DNA from 2 places in the Psychrobacter sp. NG27 genome. Region 2 is predicted to be linked to the other one. Evidence: riboswitches for the same ligand, from Rfam matches in the RefSeq annotation. Region 2 holds a riboswitch; the other holds the start of a gene.

The links. A riboswitch is a leader RNA that binds a small molecule or an ion and turns the genes downstream of it on or off. The one in region 2 is predicted to bind thiamine pyrophosphate.
Region 1: it holds a riboswitch for thiamine pyrophosphate, as region 2 does, so the genes downstream of both, thiC (phosphomethylpyrimidine synthase ThiC) here and IP485_RS12335 (ABC transporter substrate-binding protein) in region 2, are expected to answer to the same signal.

What each region holds. Positions count from the first base shown of each region.
Region 1 is NZ_JADGIN010000002.1:168,078-173,259, reverse strand. Features, by position in the region: gene pstC (phosphate ABC transporter permease subunit PstC) at 60-1,010, opposite strand; gene pstS (phosphate ABC transporter substrate-binding protein PstS) at 1,240-2,394, opposite strand; TPP riboswitch at 2,698-2,822, shown strand; gene thiC (phosphomethylpyrimidine synthase ThiC) at 3,069-4,994, shown strand.
Region 2 is NZ_JADGIN010000010.1:13,568-18,749, forward strand. Features, by position in the region: gene IP485_RS12320 (YeiH family protein) at 1-237, shown strand, start outside; gene IP485_RS12325 (cold-shock protein) at 484-693, opposite strand; gene IP485_RS12330 (YbaN family protein) at 938-1,360, opposite strand; TPP riboswitch at 1,731-1,847, shown strand; gene IP485_RS12335 (ABC transporter substrate-binding protein) at 2,019-2,915, shown strand; gene IP485_RS12340 (VWA domain-containing protein) at 3,138-4,436, opposite strand; gene IP485_RS12345 (hypothetical protein) at 4,445-5,182, opposite strand, start outside.

The sequences.
Region 1 (5,182 bases), on a different contig from region 2:
TTAGTTCCCATATCTTTTATCAATATCTATCAAGGTCTAATGACTCCGTTTGGAGCTAATCAGTTGCCTGCTTTGTGATCCATGCGCATGAGCATTAATTTGGCTAAAGACAACACAATGAAGGTGATGACAAACAAGATTAAGCCTAAATGTAATAAAGACGCCAGATGTAGCTCGCTCGATGCTTCAGCAAACTCGTTGGCCAAGGCTGAGGTAATGGTCACGCCTGAGGTAAACAGGCTTGGGCTGATGTTAAAGGCATTACCAATCAAGAAGGTCACTGCCATGGTCTCACCCAATGCACGGCCAAGCCCCAAGATAACGCCGCCAACGACACCGGCTTTGGTATACGGCAAGATAATCTTGAACATCACTTCCCACGTCGTCGCGCCCATACCGTAAGCTGACTCTTTGAGTAGATCTGGCACAACAGAGAAAACGTCACGCATGGTGGCAGCGATAAACGGGATAATCATAATGGCCAGTACCAAAGAGGCGGTAAACATGCCCAAACCCATAGGCGCGCCCTCAAACAACTTACCAACGATAGGCAATGGGCCAATGTGCTCGATGAACCATGGCTGAATGTGATCGCCAAAGAATGGCGCAAATACAAACAGTCCCCACATACCATAAATGATAGAAGGGATACCAGCCAATAGCTCAATGGCAATACCGAGTGGTTTTTTGAGGAACTTAGGACACATTTCGGTCAAAAATATGGCAATCCCAAAACTGACAGGAACGGCGATCGCAATGGCGATAAATGACGTCACTAAGGTGCCATAAATAGGTGCAAGTGCACCGTACTCATTGGCGACCGTGTCCCAATTGTTACTGGTATAAAATCCAAGGCCAAACGTTTGGATACTTGGCCAAGCACCAATAATGAGAGACACCAAAATGCCCCCTAAAGATAGGAGCACCAGTATGGCAAACGCTTTAGTAGAGTTGACAAATAAAGCATCGTAACGTTTTTGTTTAGCCAGTTGGGACCTTAAGTCTGTCATAAGTGTCTCAGCATTGAATGGGTGAATTCAAAAAACCAGTGTGTACATCTTGTCTTATAACAGTAAACTCAACCCATATAATCATTGATGGCGGTTCTCAAATATACCCATCATTACTATCAACATTATGGTCAAATTTGCTGTGATAAAACCTCTCAAACCACTACCGGAGAATAGTGATTTAAGAGGAGATTTATAAAGTTATGAAACAATGACTAGCGTAGGAATATTACTGTGCAGGCTTATAAACAGGCTGACCATCGCTACCTTTAACATCGTTCCATTTCGCTTTGAATAAGGCCACTGCTGTATCAGAGAATGGCACATAGTCTAGTGACATGGCGCTGTCATCACCTTGAGTGTAGGCCCAATCAAAGAAGTTCAGTACACCAGCTACTTGCTGCGGATTCTCTGGTTGCTTATGTACCAAGATAAAGGTCGCAGCAGCGATAGGCCATGCTTGCGCAGTCTCAGAGTTAGTGATGACTTTATAAAAACCTTCTTGTTGTGACCAATCAATGTCACCTGCAGCAGCAAAGGTTTCAGCAGATGGCTGAACGATGTTACCAGCGGCATTTTTTAGTGCCGTATGTGACATTTTGTTTTGCTTAGCGTAGGCATACTCAACGTAGCCGATAGAGTTTTTCATACGGTTTACGTAGCTTGAAACCCCTTCGTTACCTTTACCACCTGCACCAGTCGCAGACGTTGGCCATTTAACCGTTTTATCAACACCAACTGTGTCTTTCCAATCTGGTGAGACTTTGGCTAGATAATCAGTAAAGTTAAAAGTCGTGCCTGAACCATCTGAGCGGAATACCGTGGTAATAGCAGCATCAGGTAGCGTTAAATCTGGATTCATAGCAGTGATAGCAGGATCGTTCCACTTGCTAATTTTACCTAAATAAATATTGGCTAGCGTTTCACCATCTAACTTCAATGCACCAGGCTCAATACCGTCGATATTGACGATTGGTACAACACCACCGATAACTGTCGGGAACTGGATAAGACCAGATTCTTCAAGCTCTTCAGGTGTCAATGGCGCGTCAGAGGCACCGAAATCAACTGTTTTTGATTGAATTTGCTTGATACCACCAGATGAACCAATCGACTGATAGTTGACTTGGCCGCCGGTAGCAGCATTGTAGTCATAAGACCATTTGGCATAAATAGGTTGCGGAAATGATGCACCTGCACCCGTGATATTCATGGCGATATTTTCAGCAGATTTAAAACCTGAAGTAGTAGAAGGTGTCGTTTCAGTTGTCGTGACAGCGCTACTGCTCGTGTCAGCAGTGGTTTCTGCTGTCTCTGTTGATTTATTACACGCCGTGAGCATCAATGTACAACTAACAGCCACTGCCAATAACGAATAACGCATGTAGAGCTCCTAAAGTTTAACAACGGTATGAAAAAGCATCGTTTGTGATATGCATGCTATCTTGCCAAATCTTTATGACAGTTTCATGACAGTTGTCACAATCTTTCATTCGCTTTACATAATATTTAGGTAGCACTGCTATATTTTTAATAAATACATATAATATCAATATCTTATAGCAAACACCCTAACATAACCGTACTCATGCAAACCATCAGATGCCATCTTAAGTTGCCATATACTTAGCTAAATACTATTGGCCGTTGGTGCAGAATTTTGTTAGTATGAAGAAGATTTACAACACTGACAGACTCGGGGTGCGGTGTGTTATTGACTGACTAATAGTTGGTTCTAATACATTCGCTGAGAGATCACCCGCCGAACCTGATGCGGTTAGTACCGACGCAGGGAAGTCTTAAGCACTTTGTTATTTATGACAAGGGACGCGTAGAAATACCTTTTTATCATCACTACTGTCTTCATATGCGTAATGCATGACTAGATAGCGACGATCGATACAAAGCTGCGTCTGATATTTGATGACCAATACCTGCGACGATATTTTTGGTTGCAGGCTTGTACTCACAATATAAACTTGTCTAAATGATGGATGCTACCTCCGCAGATACTGGCGGTGTTGATTTTATTCAAAAACCAACACGCTAGGACAGCATATGACTATTTCAGACACCATCTCAAAAACTAATGCCGCTCAAACCCATACTCCAGCCAGTGCCTCACTCAATACCACTGACAGCAAAGCGGATAAAAAAGCAAACGCCTTAAAAACACCTGCTCACCGCGATCAGACAGACGTGCGCTTTGAAGAAGATGCGCGCGACTTACACCGTATTTTGCCCGCGTCTCGTAAAGTCTATATCGAAGGCTCACGCCCTGATATTCAAGTACCCATGCGCGAGATCACGCTTGACCCTACCCCTGTGCAAGGCGTGTCTGAGAACGAATGGGAACAGAACCCACCCTTTTATGTCTATGACACCTCTGGCGTTTATACCGATCCTAACGTTGAGATTGATTTGACCAAAGGCTTGCCAAAGCTGCGTGAAGGCTGGATAAACGAGCGCGGTGATACCGAACAATTAAGTGGCTTGTCTAGCGCTTATGGACTGGCTCGCGCTCGTGACATCAGCACTGCTAACCTTAGATTTGCTCATATCGACAAACCGCGCCGCGCCAAAGATGTCGATGGCAAAACTGGCAACGTCACGCAAATGTACTACGCACGTCGCGGCATTATTACCCCAGAGATGGAATATATCGCCATTCGTGAAACGCAAAAGCAACACGCATTGACTGACATGCGTCAACACGACGGTGAGAGTTTCGGTGCCAATACACCCAAAATAATCACTCCTGAATTTGTGCGTAGCGAAGTGGCGGCAGGTCGCGCCATTATCCCCAACAACATCAACCATCCAGAATCTGAACCGATGATTATTGGGCGTAATTTCTTAGTGAAAATCAACGCCAATATCGGTAACTCAGCGCTTGGTTCTTCTATTGATGAAGAAGTGTCAAAAATGACGTGGGCAACACGTTGGGGTGCGGACAACATTATGGATTTGTCGACTGGCAATCATATTCACGAAACCCGCGAATGGCTGATTCGTAACTCGCCAGTGCCGATTGGTACTGTCCCGATTTATCAAGCACTAGAAAAAGTCGATGGCGTGGCTGAAGACCTGACGTGGGAGATATTCCGCGATACGCTCATTGAACAAGCCGAGCAAGGGGTGGATTACTTCACCATTCATGCAGGTGTACTATTGGATTATGTGCCAATGACTGCCGGACGCCTAACCGGTATTGTGTCACGCGGCGGCTCTATCATGGCGCAGTGGTGCATGGTGCATCAACAAGAAAGCTTTTTGTACACGCACTTTGAAGACATCTGCGAGATTATGAAAGCTTACGATGTCGCCTTTAGCTTAGGTGATGGTCTGCGCCCTGGGTGTTTACAAGATGCCAATGACGAAGCGCAATTTAGCGAACTCAAAACCTTGGGTGAGCTGACCAAAGTGGCGTGGGAGCACGATGTGCAAGTCATGGTTGAAGGACCAGGCCATGTCGCCATGAACCGTATTAAAGAAAATATGGATTTGCAGCTTGATCTGTGTGCTGACGCGCCATTTTATACGCTAGGGCCTTTGACGACTGACATTGCACCCGGCTATGATCATATCACCAGTGCTATAGGTGCTGCGATGATTGGTTGGTTTGGCACTGCCATGCTCTGTTATGTGACGCCAAAAGAACACTTGGGTTTACCTAACAAAAAAGACGTTAAAGACGGCATCATCACTTATAAGATTGCGGCTCACGCTGCTGATCTGGCTAAAGGTCATCCAGGTGCACAGGCACGTGACAATGCCTTATCTAAAGCCCGTTTTGAATTCCGCTGGGATGATCAGTTCAATCTGGCGCTCGATCCAGATACAGCACGTGAATTCCATGATGAAACGTTGCCAAAAGATGCACACAAAGTTGCTCATTTTTGCTCAATGTGTGGCCCTAAATTCTGCTCAATGAAGATCACTCAAAACGTGCGGGATTATGCGGCGGGGCTCAAAGCCTTATAACTAGGTATTAAACTTAACCCAATAGATAAAAATAAAAGCTGCCTTTTTAAGGCAGCTTTTTTACTTTTGCAAACAATTAAATTTTAACAAACTTTTGTGTATAAAATATAGACAAATTCATAGAATAGAGTAATATACTGGTCAATTAGTAATCAAATGTTACTTAAAAAACCCATTCTCTTAAGGTT
Region 2 (5,182 bases):
ATATTTATCGGCATTGTGTTGATACATACTTGGGTGCCGATGTCTGAGAGTATCGTACGCAGTATGGTGATGCTAGATGATGTGTTACTGACGATGGCTATGTTTGCACTAGGCCTGACGACTCATTTGAGTGCCATTAAGCAAGCTGGCGTTAGACCTCTCATACTAGGAGCAGTTATGTTTGGTTGGTTAATACTGGGCGGTGGTCTGATCAATATTGGCATTAGCTTTATATAATAAACCGACTGTCCCTTTTTAGCTGCTTACATCACTACTTAATAAAAAAAACACCTCCGGCTATACAAATAGTCGGAGGTGTTTTTTTATCTGTCGTTTTGTCTAGTATGATTGGCTTAAGCCTTTTATATAAGGCTGTCACTAATTCTAATACCAATGTCTTAGATACTAAATCGCAGACGAAAAAAAACGAACCCGAAGGTTCGCTTTTTTACATCTATTCATCTATCTGTCTATAAAGACAAATTAGATAGCAACGATGTTATGTGCTTGTGGGCCTTTTTGGCCTTGAGTTACAGTGAACTCAACTTCTTGGCCTTCAGCCAAAGTTTTGAAACCTGAACCAGTGATTTCGCTGTAATGAGCAAAAACGTCTGCGCCAGTTTCTGGAGCGATAAAACCAAAGCCTTTAGCTTCGTTGAACCACTTAACTGTACCTTTTTGAGTATCTGACATATTGATAATCCTACTTTTAAATTTATTAATGGCCTAGTGACCGGTAACGCTTGCAAATAGCTACTGAACGATAAATATTAAAACGAAGGATTATAACTAATACTACGAGGTAATGATTTGGTGCAGAACTGCTCTTAAGCTTGGGCGTATTATAAGGGGTACATCCTAGTATCGCAAGTCTTATCTGACTTTTCGTGTAACAGAAGCCATTTATTGACCGATTTTGGCGCAAATTGCAACGATTTTAGGCATTCGGTAAACGGAACAAATACACCGCTACCCCACTACAGACAGCGGCTACCAGCCATGCCACCCACATCGTATCGGCAGGCAAACGATAAAACAACATAATTGTCGATGCGGCCATCATTATGGTTGCCAAACACTTGGCATATAGCGGAACGGCATGATTGTTTTCCCAATCACGGACGAATTTGCCAAAGTATTTATGATTGATCAGCCAAAAATGAAAGCGCCGAGAGCTACGCGCCCAGCAACCTGCTGCCAATAGGATAAAAGGCGCCGTAGGCATCACGGGTAATAATATACCAATAATGCCTAAGATAAAAAATATCCAGCCAAGCGTCAAAAACGTCCAACGCAGCATTGGGCTTTTGGATTGATTGGTCTTGGGTCTGTGATAAAACGCTTTTTTATTATGAGTCATATAAGTGATGTCGTTGGACGATACAGTGGTTGAGGTAAGTAGCCTTAAACGCTGTATACAACAGCTACCTGTTTAAGTAACTAAGCATGCAATATCAGTAAAAATTGTACAAGACTATTTATATGAGGTTTTTGCTATTGATAGGTATGTTTGGTTAGTCATTGGGTAAGTGTTGGCGCTAAATATCTTTGGCTTACTAAAAACTTGCTACTTAACACTCATACCGAACAGTGGTTGTTAAGTCTCAGTAAGGCATGTTGAGTACTATTTCATGACCTGTCATCGTTATTAGTTATTATCAACAGACTTGCGTCATGACTTATGTGTCGTCTATGATGGCGAGTATCAATCAAGAATAATGTAATACCTACCAATCTTGTCGGGGTGCTTTGATTTAATGCTGTAAATACAGCCCACATCATCGCTGAGACACACCCGTGAACCTGAAGCAGTTAGCACTGACGTAGGAAACAAGCGTGACACGCCCTCAGAGGTCTATAAATAAGAGCAGTCTATAGATGATGCACAGGTAATAACCATATCAAACGCCGAGCATCTGAAAGTTAGTATCGAGACCTTACTTTTCTTATTTGGCCTTTCTTGCTTTACCTTAATAGTATCAGTCTGATTGTTTTCCATAATCAAAAAGGAAACAAATATGCAGCCGACCACCAAACTTACTCTGACCCTCGAATGGTTTTTAAACCCTGATCACCTGCCCTTTATCGCTGGCGTAACGACGGGCGCATATGAGCAAGCAGGGCTTGATATCACCATTATCGAGCCAGATGATCATTATGATGGTTTTGCGGAATTACAGAACCAAAGCATCGATCTGCATGTCAATGAGCCTATCCATCTGTTTGAGCATTACGCGCCTAACTTACGTGCACTGGGCTGCTTTTTTGAGACCGATGGCGGCATATTGATGCAACGCGCCAGCATGGAAAAGCTAAAAAACAATCAGCCTATCCGTATCTTTACACCTGCTGCTGAAGAAAAAACCAATCGTATTGGCTTTGAGATATTAGCTCGCTATGCCAAGAAAAATGGCTTCAGTATCAGCCGTGATAATGTGACCTTTGTGCAAAAAGATTTTTATCATATAAAAAATATGCAAGAAGACCCAAGCCTCGATGGTGCATGGCTGTGCTTTTATAACTTTGAAGGCGTTGAAGCGACTCATGAAGGGTTGGACTTCGAGTTTATCGATCAGCATCTGTCACCTTATCCTAACTTTTCAGCGTTAGAGATTCTCACGACGGATGAGATCTATAGCGCGAAAAAAGAAGCGATAGATACCTTTATCCAAGTGACCAACCAAATGACGGAACTTTGTAAAAATAATCCAGACGCTGCGCACCGTATGTATTACGACTATAGTAAAACCGAAGCCGATACGCTGATGGATGCCATCATTGAAAACACGCTAGGTAGATTGATCACACCAATTAAGCCTGATGCAAGTAAGTGGGAAGAACTGCGCGAGATGCTAGCCGAAATCGATATCGTGACGTTGACTGATGATCAGTATCAGTCTCTTTGGGCACTGTAGACATTTTAGAAGTTAAGATATTTTGAACCATAAAAAACCGCCCTAGTATTTGCTATGGCGGTTTTTTAGTCAGTGATAATTAGCCAGTCATACTTAGTCAACGATAATAGAATAATAAAATTATTGCTGCACGATATAGACGATTCAATTTAAAAGTAGTACAAGGCAACCAAATGTAAACGTATATTAAATACTTCAAGCGAGGTTAACGCAGTCATACTTTTATAGTGGAACGACTATACCAAGTTGCTTGGCTTCTTTCAGCCACATTGGGAACTCTTCTAGCATATTCTCATACAAGGCTTCTTCGCTAATGTCATCCAAATCATCGAGTTCAAAGAAGTCGCAATTATCAATCACGCGCCCTGCCATGTCGTCTAGTTTTTTTAGGATGCCATAACCACGACCACCCAAGCCCACGAATTGCCAAAATATCGGTAGTTTCGCGGCATCCGTCATGACTCTCGTGATACCGCGATTATCATTCACCCCGCCATCACTGATAAATAGCACGTAAATAGGCACATCCAAGCCGTCTTTTTGATAAAACTCCGTCACGGCCTTCATGACCTCTGCTTCATTGTTAATGCGCGGGCCAAGTGCCCATTTGCGCCAGCCGCCATGAGCGTTGTCAATGAAACCGTCATAGTTGCTCAGCCCAATCTCGCCCAAATACTGCGGATCTCGGGCAAACGCCCAGCAGTCTAGCGCTTGGTCGTCATCGAAGCTCACTGCCAATGGCAATATGCGGTTGACTACCTCTTGCACGCGGCCTTTTTTGTACTGTCTGTTCATTGAGCCTGAGGCGTCTAGCACCAGTGCTACTTTTGCGGTTAATTGCTGCAATTGGCGTTTCTCAAGCGATATGGTGGCTTTTTTGGCCAGATTGACCAGTTTTGGCGCTTTGTCTAGCATGACCTTCTCTAACGATGGTTTTGTTTGAACTGGCGCTGCGGTCGGCGCTGCTGCTGTCGAGCTGCCCTCTTCTACATCGCCACCGAAATGCTGCACGATGGCGGCAAGTCCTCCATTAAAGCCTTGCGCGACGTTGGATACTCGCCAAACGCCACTCTTACGATAAAGCTGCATCAGCATACTGGCTTGCTGCTGGGCGAAGTCTGCTGCTTGATACGCTGCCTGTGCCTTTTGTGATTGCTGCCAAATGCCAATCTCTAGCGATTGAATTTGATTGAGCGGCGTGTCGGCTGATAACACAAAAAACAAGCTGTCTATATTCGCAGCCAGTTTGGATAAATTCACTGCAAACTCGGCTTGGATGCTTTTATTCGCCGTTGGCTGCGACTCGTAATGGGTGAGCTTGATTTGACCGCACGGTGAGGTTGGCTGATTATAAAACACCATGTAATCATCATTGATCAGTTTGCCCGCTGCGTCTAAGGCAAAGCAGCTGATATCCATCTCTATTGGGCTTTGGCGAGTGAACTTGAGCGTGATAGGTGCGGTATCATCAATAGCAAGGTTGCTTAGAGGCGCACGTTGTCCGACGGTAAGATGGTTCATGGTGTTCCTTAACGTTGTGTATGTCTTTTAATTGCTACAACAATTTGCCAGATCAGTATGCCAAACCAAATGTAAAACAATAAGCTGACAAACTCAAACCCACTTTTAGATTCCAAAAACCTACTCAAAGGTAAAAAATTTCTTGCAGCACTATTAGCGTAAACTGAAAGAGTATTAAACCAAGGATGAATAAAATAATTGTGACTATCGAAGTACCAATCATGAAAATATAGTAAGGTCGTATATAAAATTAGGCTAGCTATTAGCCAAATAATAGGTCTTATATAATTTCTGCCGAACTCAGATATTAGATCATTCACGTTATATACTAACTTATCCCAGAAACCGCCTTCTTCCTTCAACTCATTTTTAAATGCTTTCATCTCTTGAACAAAAAACCTATTTGCTTCAAGAGTATTCCCTCTAGAATCAAATGAATACTTTATAATTCTAAATGTCTCTCGATTAGTATTGTGAGGGTTGATATTTGACTTTAAGAAATTGGGTTGTTCTCTTAAGTCCACATTCTCGAAATCTAAACTATAGAAAAAACTAGTGTTCTTAAAATTTGAAGCATTCACGAAAGTTACATATTTAAATTGAGTTGTATGCTCGTCAGACTCTAAGAACTCTCCATCTGCTTTGCCAAACTTAACTTCCTCGAAATCTGCTACATCAAGAAACTTAGTCCTGTTAAATTTTGCTCGAACAAATGAACTATTAGAAGCATCAAACATGCCATCTAT